One region of the Nonomuraea rosea genome, then DNA from elsewhere that is predicted to be linked to it. Evidence: riboswitches for the same ligand, from Rfam matches in the RefSeq annotation. Region 1 holds a riboswitch; the other holds the start of a gene.
The links. Region 1 has a riboswitch for thiamine pyrophosphate ahead of ABEA43_RS19805 (FAD-dependent oxidoreductase). Riboswitches for the same ligand answer to the same signal wherever they lie in the genome.
Positions count from the first base shown of each region.

Region 2: another riboswitch for thiamine pyrophosphate. It lies ahead of ABEA43_RS29150 (purine-cytosine permease family protein); the one in region 1 lies ahead of ABEA43_RS19805 (FAD-dependent oxidoreductase).

Region 1 covers NZ_BAABDQ010000007.1:298,544-303,609, forward strand. The annotation lists gene ABEA43_RS19795 (thiazole synthase) at 30-785, opposite strand; gene thiS (sulfur carrier protein ThiS) at 778-978, opposite strand; gene ABEA43_RS19805 (FAD-dependent oxidoreductase) at 975-2,204, opposite strand; TPP riboswitch at 2,173-2,287, opposite strand; gene ABEA43_RS19810 (NAD(P)/FAD-dependent oxidoreductase) at 2,346-3,509, shown strand; gene ABEA43_RS19815 (Rv2175c family DNA-binding protein) at 3,540-3,914, shown strand; gene thiE (thiamine phosphate synthase) at 3,892-4,530, shown strand; gene ABEA43_RS19825 (polyprenyl synthetase family protein) at 4,721-5,066, opposite strand, start outside.
Region 2 covers NZ_BAABDQ010000013.1:247,198-252,263, forward strand. The annotation lists gene ABEA43_RS29140 (sensor histidine kinase) at 1-40, opposite strand, end outside; gene ABEA43_RS29145 (methylated-DNA--[protein]-cysteine S-methyltransferase) at 135-707, shown strand; gene ABEA43_RS29150 (purine-cytosine permease family protein) at 693-2,027, opposite strand; TPP riboswitch at 2,018-2,132, opposite strand; gene ABEA43_RS29155 (rhodanese-like domain-containing protein) at 2,187-2,510, opposite strand; gene ABEA43_RS29160 (winged helix-turn-helix transcriptional regulator) at 2,507-2,899, opposite strand; gene ABEA43_RS29165 (MFS transporter) at 3,022-4,437, shown strand; gene ABEA43_RS29170 (Fpg/Nei family DNA glycosylase) at 4,441-5,066, opposite strand, start outside.

The sequences.
Region 1 (5,066 bases):
ACGACGCCAGCGGGCCGGCGCGGGTCAGGTCATGGCGTCGTCGGGGAGGACGCCTCGGCGTAGCGTCTGCGCGGGATGCGGCCCGCCTGGCGCGCCAGCCGTCCCGCCGTCACGGCCGCCTTCATGGCCGCCGCCATGAGATCGGGCCGCTGCGCCCTGGTGACCGCCGTGGCCAGCAGCACGGCGTCGCAGCCGAGCTCCATCGCCAGGGCGGCGTCGCTGGCGGTGCCGATGCCCGCGTCGAGGATGACCGGCACGGAGGCGGACTCCACGATCAGCTCGATGTTGTGCGGGTTGCGGATGCCCAGGCCGGAGCCGATCGGCGCGCCCAGCGGCATCACCGCCGCGCAGCCCGCCTGCTCCAGCCGCCGGGCCAGCACCGGGTCGTCGCCGATGTACGGCAGCACCACGAACCCGTCCGCCACCAGCCGCTCCGCCGCGTCGAACGTCTCGATCGGGTCGGGCAGCAGCGTCCGCTCGTCGGCGATGACCTCCAGCTTGACCCAGTTCGTGCCGAGCGCCTCCCTGGCCAGCCGCGCCGTCAGCACGGCCTCGCCCGCGGTGAAGCAGCCGGCCGTGTTCGGGAGCACCTTGATGTCCCGGTCGCGCAGCACGTCCAGGACCGAGCCGCGGGCGCCCGGGTCGAGCCGCCGCATGGCCACCGTGGTCAGCTCGGTCCCCGAGGCGGCCAGTGCCTGGTCGAGCACCTCCAGCGAGGGCGCGCCCCCGGTCCCCATGATGAGCCGGGAAGCGAACTTCTCCCCGGCGATGATCAGATCATCCACCTTGCACCGCCGTCAGCACCTCCATGCGGTCACTGTCGCCGAGCACCGTCGTCTCCCACGTGCTCCGCGTGACCACCTCGTCGTTCACGGCCACGGCCACTCCGGTGGTGGCCGTCGTCAATGTGCGTACGGCCTGCGCCACGGTCGTGCCGTCGGCCACCTCGTGCGCAGCTCCGTTGATCGTCACGTTCATGAAATATCCCGAAATCTCGCGGGTGAGCACAATGTCGCCGCCTCACTCTCCTCGCCCAGCAGGACGGCCGCGGTGAGCGGGGCCAGCAGCACGCCGCCCCGGTGGTGCCCGGTGGCCAGCGTGAGCCCCGGCGTGCCGCTCGGGCCGATGAGCGGCAGATTGTCCGGCGTGCCCGGCCGCAGGCCCGCCACCACGTCGGCGACCTCCAGCTCGGTGACGCCCGGCACCAGCTCCCTGGCGTCGCGCAGCAGCTCGTAGAGCCCGCCCGCGGTCACCCTGGTGTCGAACCCCATCTCCTCCTGAGTGGCCCCGACCACCAGCTCGCCGTCGCCCCTGGGGACGAGGTAGACGGACGCGCCGTGCACGGTGCCGCGCACGCATCGGCCGAGCAGCGGCTGCGGGGAACGCAACCGCATGATCTGCCCCTTGACCGGCCGCACCGGCACGTCGGCCAGCTCGGCACTCCACGCCCCGGCCGCCAGGATCACCCGATCAGCCGATATGTCCGGCGCATCCCGAAGCCGCACCCCCACGACCCTGCCACCGCTCCCGCCGCCCGTTCCACCGCTCAGTCCTGGGCGATCGCCACCCATGCTGCCCCGGCCGGCGCGATCGCCGTCATCGCCGTCGCCCGTGCCGTCCCGGCCGGCGTCCTCGCGGAGGAGCCCGGTGGCGTGCTCACGTACCAGCGGCACGTCCAGCCGTTCCAGAGCGGCGAGCAGCGCCGCCGTCACGCGGCGCGGATCCACCCAGGCGTCGCCGGGAGCCAGCAGCCCGCCGCGCACGGAAGGCGCCAGCATGGGCTCCAGACGGCGGCACTCGCGCCCGGTCAGCCGCTCGACCGGCAGCCCGAGCTTGTCCATGTACGCCGCCAGCTCATCCAGCGCCACCAGGTCGTCGGCCCCGAACGCCACGTCGAGCGTCCCCTCGGAGCGCAGGTCCAGCCCGGTCCGCGGATCACCGAGCCCCGCGTCGGCGGCCAGCTCGGCGGCGAACGCCGGCCAGCGGCGCAACGAGGCCACCCCGAGCCGCAGCAACGGCGCCTCCGTGTAGGTGACCTCGCTGACCGGGGCCAGCATCCCCGCAGCCGCGTGCGAGGCCCCGGAGGCCGGAGCCGGATCCACCACGGTGACGGGCCGCCCCGCGCGAGCCAGCCGCCAGGCGACGGACAGCCCGACGACCCCGCCACCCACGATCACGTCCACCTGCGCTCCCTTCGCCGGCATGATCCGGATCAGGTGTCTTGCGGTCGAAGGCCCGTGCAGCCTTCCTCTCAGCCCGGTCACGCCGGACTCCCGCGCGTCTCTCCTCCACAGCCTACGGCCTCGGTGCGGCGTCCAGACACCGCCCCCGTTATGGTCATGAACGTGAACCATGTCGTGGTGGTAGGAGCGGGACTGGCCGGGGTACGCACGGTGGAGGCGCTGCGCGGACGGGGATTCAACGGCAGGATCACCCTGATAGGCGAAGAACGGCATCGCCCCTACGACCGCCCGCCCCTGTCCAAGGCCGTGCTGCTCGGCGACGCCGACACCAGCTTCGTCGAGGCCGACCTGGCCGCGATGGAGGTCGACTTCTGGCCGGGCGTCAGCGCCAAGTCCCTGCGCAGCGGCGTCGTCGAGACCACCGAGGGCGAGCTGGGCTACGACGGCCTGGTGATCGCCACCGGAGCCGAGCCGATCACGCTGCCCGGCGACGGCCCCCAGCACGTGCTGCGCACCCTCGACGACGCCCACGAGCTCAGGGCCATGCTCGTCCCCGGCGCCCGCGTCGCGATCATCGGCGCCGGATGGATCGGCGCCGAGGTGGCCACCGCCGCCCGTCGCGCGGGCTGCGTCGTGACGGTCGTCGAGGCGGGCCCCGCCCCGCTCGCCACCGCCGTCGGCGCCGAGCTCGGCGCCCGCACCGAGCCCTGGTACGACGGCATCGACCTGCGCCTGGAGACCATGGTCGACTCGGTGGACGAGGGCGGCGTGCGGCTGGTGGGCGGCGAGTTCGTCGATGCCCACGTGGTCGTCACCGGCATCGGCGTCCGCCCGGCGATCGGCTGGCTGGCCGACGCCGACATCGACCTGCACAACGGCGTCGTCACCGACGAATACCTGCGCACCTCGCTGCCGAACACCGTCGCCGTCGGCGACTGCGCGGCCTGGTGGTCGCGCCGCTGGCAGACCAGGCTCAGGGTCGAGCACTGGGACACCGCGCTCAACGCCCCCGAGATCGCCGCGGCGAGCCTGCTGGGGGAGGAGGTCGCCTACGATCCGGTGCCGTACTTCTGGTCGGAGCAGTTCGGGCACATGGTCCAGTACGCGGGCCACCATCCGGCCGGAGAGCGCCTCGTCTACCGCGGCGATCCCGGCGGCAAGTGGTCGGCCGTCTGGCTCACCGGCGACGACGCCCTCGCCGCCGTGCTCGCCGTGGATCGGCCGCGCGACCTCGTACAGGGGCGCAGAATCATCGACGCCGGACACCGTCTCGACGTGGAACGCCTGGTAGATCCAGAGGTCTCCCTACGGGATTGTGTTGTTTGAGCAAGCACGGCATGTGGTAGTTGTGGTTTCGTGACGCTTTCTGTTGCACAGATCGACCGGGAGACCGACCAGCTCGTTGACGAGTGGCTCACTCTCCCCGAAGTGGCCTCGCGCCTGGACCTATCGCTAGGGCGGGCCAAGCAACTCCTCAAGGACCACAAGCTCCTAGGCGTGCGCCGAGGGGGCGGCGGGCCACAGGTGCCTGCGGTGTTCCTGGATGGAAAGGACGTGATGAAGGGCCTGCCCGGCACACTGACCGTGCTGCTGGACGCCGGCTACGACGATGTGGAGTCGTTGCGCTGGCTCTTCACCCCAGACGAGTCCCTGCCAGGGTCGCCCATTGAGGCGATCAGGGCCGGCCGTCACACAGAGGTCAAGCGGCGTGCCCAAGCCCTCGGTTTCTGAGGCCCGCCTCTATCTCTGCACGGACGGCCGCCGCGACCGCGGCGACCTGGCAGAGTTCCTCGACTCGGTGCTGGCCAACGGCGTGGACATCATCCAGCTGCGGGAGAAGGGCCTGGAGGCACGCGAAGAACTCGCGCTCCTCGAAATCTTCCGCGACGCCTGCGACCGGCACGGCAAACTGCTGGCCGTCAACGACCGGGCGGACATCGCTCATGCCGCCCGGCCCGACGTGCTCCACCTGGGGCAGGACGACCTTCCTGTGACGGTCGCGCGAGAGATACTCGGCGACGACATCGTCATCGGACGGTCCACCCACTCCGCCGCCGAGGCTTCCGCCGCGGCTGTGGAGGAGGGCGTCGACTACTTCTGCTGCGGGCCGATCTGGCCCACGCCCACCAAGCCAGGGCGCCACGCTCCCGGCCCGCCGCTGCTCAGGCACGCGGCGTCGCTGGGCGGCACACGGCCCTGGTTCGGGATCGGCGGCATCGACCTCGGCAATCTCGACGAGGCGATGTCGTACGGCGTGAGCCGGGCGGTGGTGGTCCGCGCGATCACCGACGCGGAGGATCCAGGGGCGGCGGCGGCGGAGTTCGCGAAGCGGCTGTCGGCCCACTGACCCCGGAGGCGCCCGCAGGCACCCGGGCGCCTCCCACGATCAGGCCTTCAGCGCGCCCGCGTTCCGGCGTGCCCGCCCTTCAGCGTGCCCGCCTTCAGCGAGCCTGCCCTTCGGCGCGCCCGCACGCGTGCGGCCATTCCGGCCTGCCCGTGTACGGCGGCAAGCCTCACGTCTTGCGGGGCGATGAGCCTCAGGTCTTGCGGGACGTGGCGGCGATGGCCAGCTCCATCAGGGCGGCGTGGGACTCCGCCGTGACGGGGGCCTCGTCGAGCGCGGCCAGCGCCTCGCCCAGATAGTCGCTGATCAGATCCTCGCACTCCTGCAGCGCGCCGGTGTCGTCGATGATCTGCCGCAGCGTCTCCACCCCGGCCTCGTCGAGCCCGGGGTCGCCGAGCAGCCGCCGCACGGTCTCGGCGTCCGCCGGGGACGCCGCCGCCAGCGTGCGGGCCACGAGCATGGTCCGCTTGCCCTCGCGCAGGTCGTCGCCCGCGGGCTTGCCCGTCTGCGCCGGGTCCCCGAACACCCCGAGGATGTCG
Region 2 (5,066 bases), on a different contig from region 1:
GAGCGATCTCGTCGTCACTACCGGCCCATTCGTCCCCCACTCCTCCATAGTGCACGTGGCGCGGTGGGTGCGTCGGGCGATCCGTCCGATACGCTGCGGTCACGGTGATTCCCGGCGGGTGGGAGGGTGAGGCTATGTCGAGCGGCGATCTCGATGCCCTGCTGCGCGTGACCTCCAGCACCTACAAGGGTGAGACACCGCCGGACATCGCGTTCGGCACCTATGACGGCGCCGTGGGCAGAATGGTGCTCGCCGTGACCGGCAAGGGCATCGCGGCCTGCAGCTTCGAGCCGGAAAACAGCGTGTTCGAGCTGCTCAGCAGGCATGTGGGCACGTTCATCGGGCCCGATCCGCGGCGGCTCGACCCGGTGCGCAGAGAGCTGGACGCCTACTTCTCCGGCCGCCTGCGGGCGTTCGCCACGCCGGTGGACCTGTCGCTGGCCACATCCTTCGCCCGCACGGTGCTGCAGAAGACGATGGGCGTCCCCTACGGCACGACGACCACGTTCGAGCGGATCGGCGAGAGCATCGGCAGGCCGCGCGCGCTGCGGGCGATCGGCAACGCGCTGGCCTCCAACCCGATCTGCGTGATCGTGCCGTGCCACCGGGCGGTGCGCGAGGACGGCGAGCTCGGCGACTACGCGGGTGGCGTGGCCGCCAAGCAGCACCTGCTCAACGTGGAAAGGCGCACCTCAGCGGGCGGATGAGCGCCGTCGCGGCCAGCCGATGAGCAGCGTCACCACGGCGGCCACGAGGGCCGCGCCCAGCGCGCCGTTCATCCAGGTCTGCCGGGTGAAGCCGATCAGCTCGCGGGCCGACTGCCAGAGCCCGTCCCACGCCGCGACGGTGGGGGTGGAGGTCGTCAGCCAGTAGGCGACGAAGCCGAGCGCCCACGGCACCAGCATCGACCAGCGCGAGGGCGCGTTCTCCGCGGTGTTCCAGCGGTGGGAGCCGCCGAGCAGGAAATAGTCGACCGCCAGCACCGCGAACATCGGCACGAACACCGCCCCGATCACGCCCAGGAACGCGCCGTACGACGTGACGTCCACCACGAGGGCGATCGCGACCGTCAGGATCCCGATCGCGACCGAGAAGACGCGCCGGTCCACGCGCGGCATCAGGTTCTGCAGCGAGACGGTGGTGGAGTAGACGTTGGCGAAGGACTGGTCGGTCTCACGCAGCACCAGGATGCCGAAGAACAGCGCGCCCAGCGGCACCGCCACGAAGGGCGCGAACACCGCCGTGCTGTCGGCCTGCACCGCGCCCGCGCCGGCCATCGCCACCGCGTAGACGCCCAGCCCCAGGCAGGCCACCTGCGCCAGCGTGTAACCGCCGACCACGCCGGCGAACGCGGCCCTGCTCGACCTGGAGTGCCTGGCGAAGTCGGCGGCCATCGGCACCCACGACACCGACAGGGCGATCACGTAGTCCACGGCCGGGGCGAACGCCGTCCACGACCCCCCGGTCTGCGGCTGGGCCTCGGTCAGGAAGAACCAGCCGAACCAGATCAGCGACACGATCACGCCGACGGTGACGTACCGGCGCAGGAGGCGGATCGAGCCGAGCGGCCAGATCGTGAGCGCCGTGGTGAGCACCCCCGCCACGATCACCCACACCTGGTACGGCACCGACCCGAAGATCGCGGTCGCGGCCTTGGCGATCACCCAGAGCTCGAAGGCGCCCCAGCCGAGCATCTGCACGATGTTCAGCACCGTGGGCGCGTAGGAGATCTTCGCCCCGAACAGCCCGCGCAGCAGCACCATCGCCGGCTGCCCGGTCCGTGTGCCGGGGATGGCGGACAGGCCCACCATGGCCGTGCCGATCAGGCTGCCGACCACCGCCGCCGCGAGGGCGGCGGCGAGGCTCAGCGGGGCATTGCCGAGCGGGTCGAGCAGGAACAGCGCCCCGGAGAAGCCCAGCAGGCTGACACCGAGATTCGCCCAGAGCGCACCCTGGTCGAGCACGCCCAGCGTCTTCGGTGGCCGTCCTTCGAGGGTCAGCGGAACTTCGTCGACGGCATGCGACATCGCACACTCCCTACGCCGGCATTACCCGGACAGGTTCAGGCGGTCGGCAGCGGACCAGTTGCTGCCCTCTCAGCCCGGCGACCCCGAGCTCCCGCGACGATCTGTAGTTAGCGACCTCATGATGCCTCAATGGCGGCGAAACCGCCATAGTGGGTGACTTCAGGCGACGAACGGCTCCTGGCCGGTCTCGCTGACCATCGGACGCTGCGCGGACTCCCACGACTGCATGCCGCCGCCGACGTTGACCGCGTCGCGCCCGAGCTGGTTGAGCCACGCCGCGACCTGCAAGGACCGGCCGCCCACCCGGCAGACGACGTAGATCGTACGGTCGCCGGGCACTTCCTCGACCCGGCCCTGGATCTGCGTCATGGGGATGTGCACGGCCTCCGGCGCGTGCCCCGCCAGCCATTCGTCCTGCTCACGGACGTCGAGCAGATAGGCGTCGGCGGGAATGGCACTGGCCTCGATCTCAGGAACGGTCATGACTCCATTGTCGCGCGTCGCGCATCGTAGGAAACACGCGCCTCGGCGATCTCCTCCTGATGCTCCTCGGTCCAAGTGACCAGGGACTTGATGGTCTGGTGGAGGGTGCGGCCGAGCGGCGTCAGCGCATAGTCCACCCGGGGCGGCACGACGGGGTGGACCGTGCGGGTGACCAGGCCGTCGCGTTCGAGCTGGCGCAGGGTCACGCTCAGCATGCGCTGGCTGACGCCGTCGATCTCGCGGCGGAGCTGGGTGAAGCGCAGGCTCTGGCAGTCGAGCAGGGCGATGACGAGCAGCGACCACTTGTCCGCGATGCGGTCGAGGATCTGGCGGACCTCGCAGCCCTCGCGGACGTCCCATTGGCGCACGTCGTAGTCGTCGTCGTCCATGGTGCCTTCGCAGTAACCGAGTGATTCCAAAGTGCCGTCTTCCACGAGATTCCATGTTGCCGCATGATGTGGACGGTTACAAGAGAGAACCGACCTGCCTAAAGGTAACCGGGGGTTTTGTCATGGCGATGCCTGCCCGCTCGTGGGGCGTACTGATCGTTTTGTGTGGGGCCATATTTCTGGAGGGCATCGACGTCGGCATGCTGAACGTCGCCCTCCCGGCCATCCGGGCCGACCTCGGGCTGTCCACGGGGCTGCTGAGCGGGGTGGTGAGCGCGTACGTGCTCGGGTACGGCGGGTTCATGCTGCTCGGCGGGCGGGCGGCAGACCTGCTGGGCAGGCGGCGGATGTTCCTGCTCTGGCTGGGGGTGTTCCTGGTCTTCTCCGGGCTCGGCGGCTTCGCGAACGAGGGCTGGGTGCTGCTGGTGGCCAGGTTCGTGACAGGGGTGGCCGCCGCGTTCATGACGCCCGCCGGGCTCTCCCTGGTCACCACCAGTTTTCCCGAGGGCAGGCAGCGCAACAAGGCCCTGCTGATCTACGCGGGCACCGCGGCCGCGGGCTTCGCGCTGGGGCTGGTGGCCGGTGGCGTGCTGACCGCGTTCGGCTGGCGCTGGGTGTTCTTCGCGCCCGTCCTGCTGTCGCTGGTGATCCTTCTGGCCGCGATCCCGCTGCTGAAGGAGCCCGCCGCCGAGCGGCCGCCGGTCGCGGGCTTCGACGTGGCGGGCGCGGCGAGCGTCACGGGCGCGATGATGCTGCTGGTCTACGGCGTGGTACGCCTGGAGCACCCGGCCGACGGCCTGCCGCTGACCATCGGGGTCTTCGCCGGCGGCCTGGCGCTGCTGGGGGCGTTCGTCGCCATCGAACGCCGCTCGGCCAGCCCGCTGGTCCGCTTCGGCATCTTCAGATCGGCCGCGCTGGTCCGGGCGAACCTGACGGCGGCCCTGCTCACGGCCTCGTTCTTCGGCTTCCAGTTCCTGGTCACGCTCTACCTTCAGGAGCTGCGCGGCTGGTCGACCATCGAGACGGGGCTGGCGCTGCTCGCGGCCGCCGCCGACGTGGTGCTCGCCCCGACGCTCACCCCTTGGCTGGTCAACCGGTACGGCAACGCCAAGGTCGTGCTCGGCGGGCTGCTGTCGGGCCTGCTGGCGTACGCGCTCTTCCTCGGCGTCGGCCTGGACTGGGCGTACGCGGCCATGCTGCCGTCGATGCTGCTGATCGGCCTGATGTTCGCCTTCGTCTACGGGCCGCTCACCATCGTGGCCACGGACGGCATCGCGGAGCACGAGCAGGGCCTGGCCGGCGGCCTCATCAACTCCTCGTTCCAGTTCGGGGCGGCGCTCGGCCTGTCGGTGGTCACCGCGGTCAACGTGGCCGCGCTCGGTGACGCGACCTCGGCCCAGGCCGGGCTGGCCGCCATGCGCACGGCGCTGGTGGTGCCGGTGACGGCCACGCTGTTCGCCGCGCTCATAGCCGTCGCCGGGCTGCGCTCCAGGGCCGGGCGCCCGCGGGCGGAGGAGCGGGTGTCCGTCGGCGCCTGAGCGCTACTTCAGCAGCCGGGAGAGCCGCCGGTCGGCCAGCGGCTTCCCGCCGGTCTGGCAGGTGGGGCAGTATTGCAGCGCGGAGTCGGCGAACGACACCTCACGGATCGTGTCGCCGCACACGTCGCAGGGCTGCCCCGCCCGGTTGTGGACCCGGAGCCCCGACTTCTTCTCCGCCTTGAGGTCCTTGGCCGCCAGCCCGTGCGCGCGCTCGACCGCGTCCCTGAGCGTGGTGATGATGGCCTCGTGCAGATCGGCGATCTGCGCGTCGGTCAGCGTCGCCGAGATCTTGAACGGGGACATCTTGGCCGCGTGCAGCACCTCGTCCGAGTAGGCGTTCCCGATGCCGGCGATGATCTTCTGGTCGCGGAGCAGGCCCTTGATCTGGGTACGGTTGCCGCCCACGATGCGCTTGAGCGCGGCCACGGTGAAGGACTCGTCGAGGGGGTCGGGGCCGAGGGCGGCGACGCCGGGGACATCGTCAGGATTTTTCGTGACATAGACGGCCAGCCGCTTCTGCGTCCCCGCCTCCGTCAGCTCGAACCCGGGAGCCAGCCCCTCCTCGTCGGGCGCCAGCCTGAGGCGTACCGCCAGCGGCCCCTTGCCGGGACGGACGGGCTTCGCGCCCG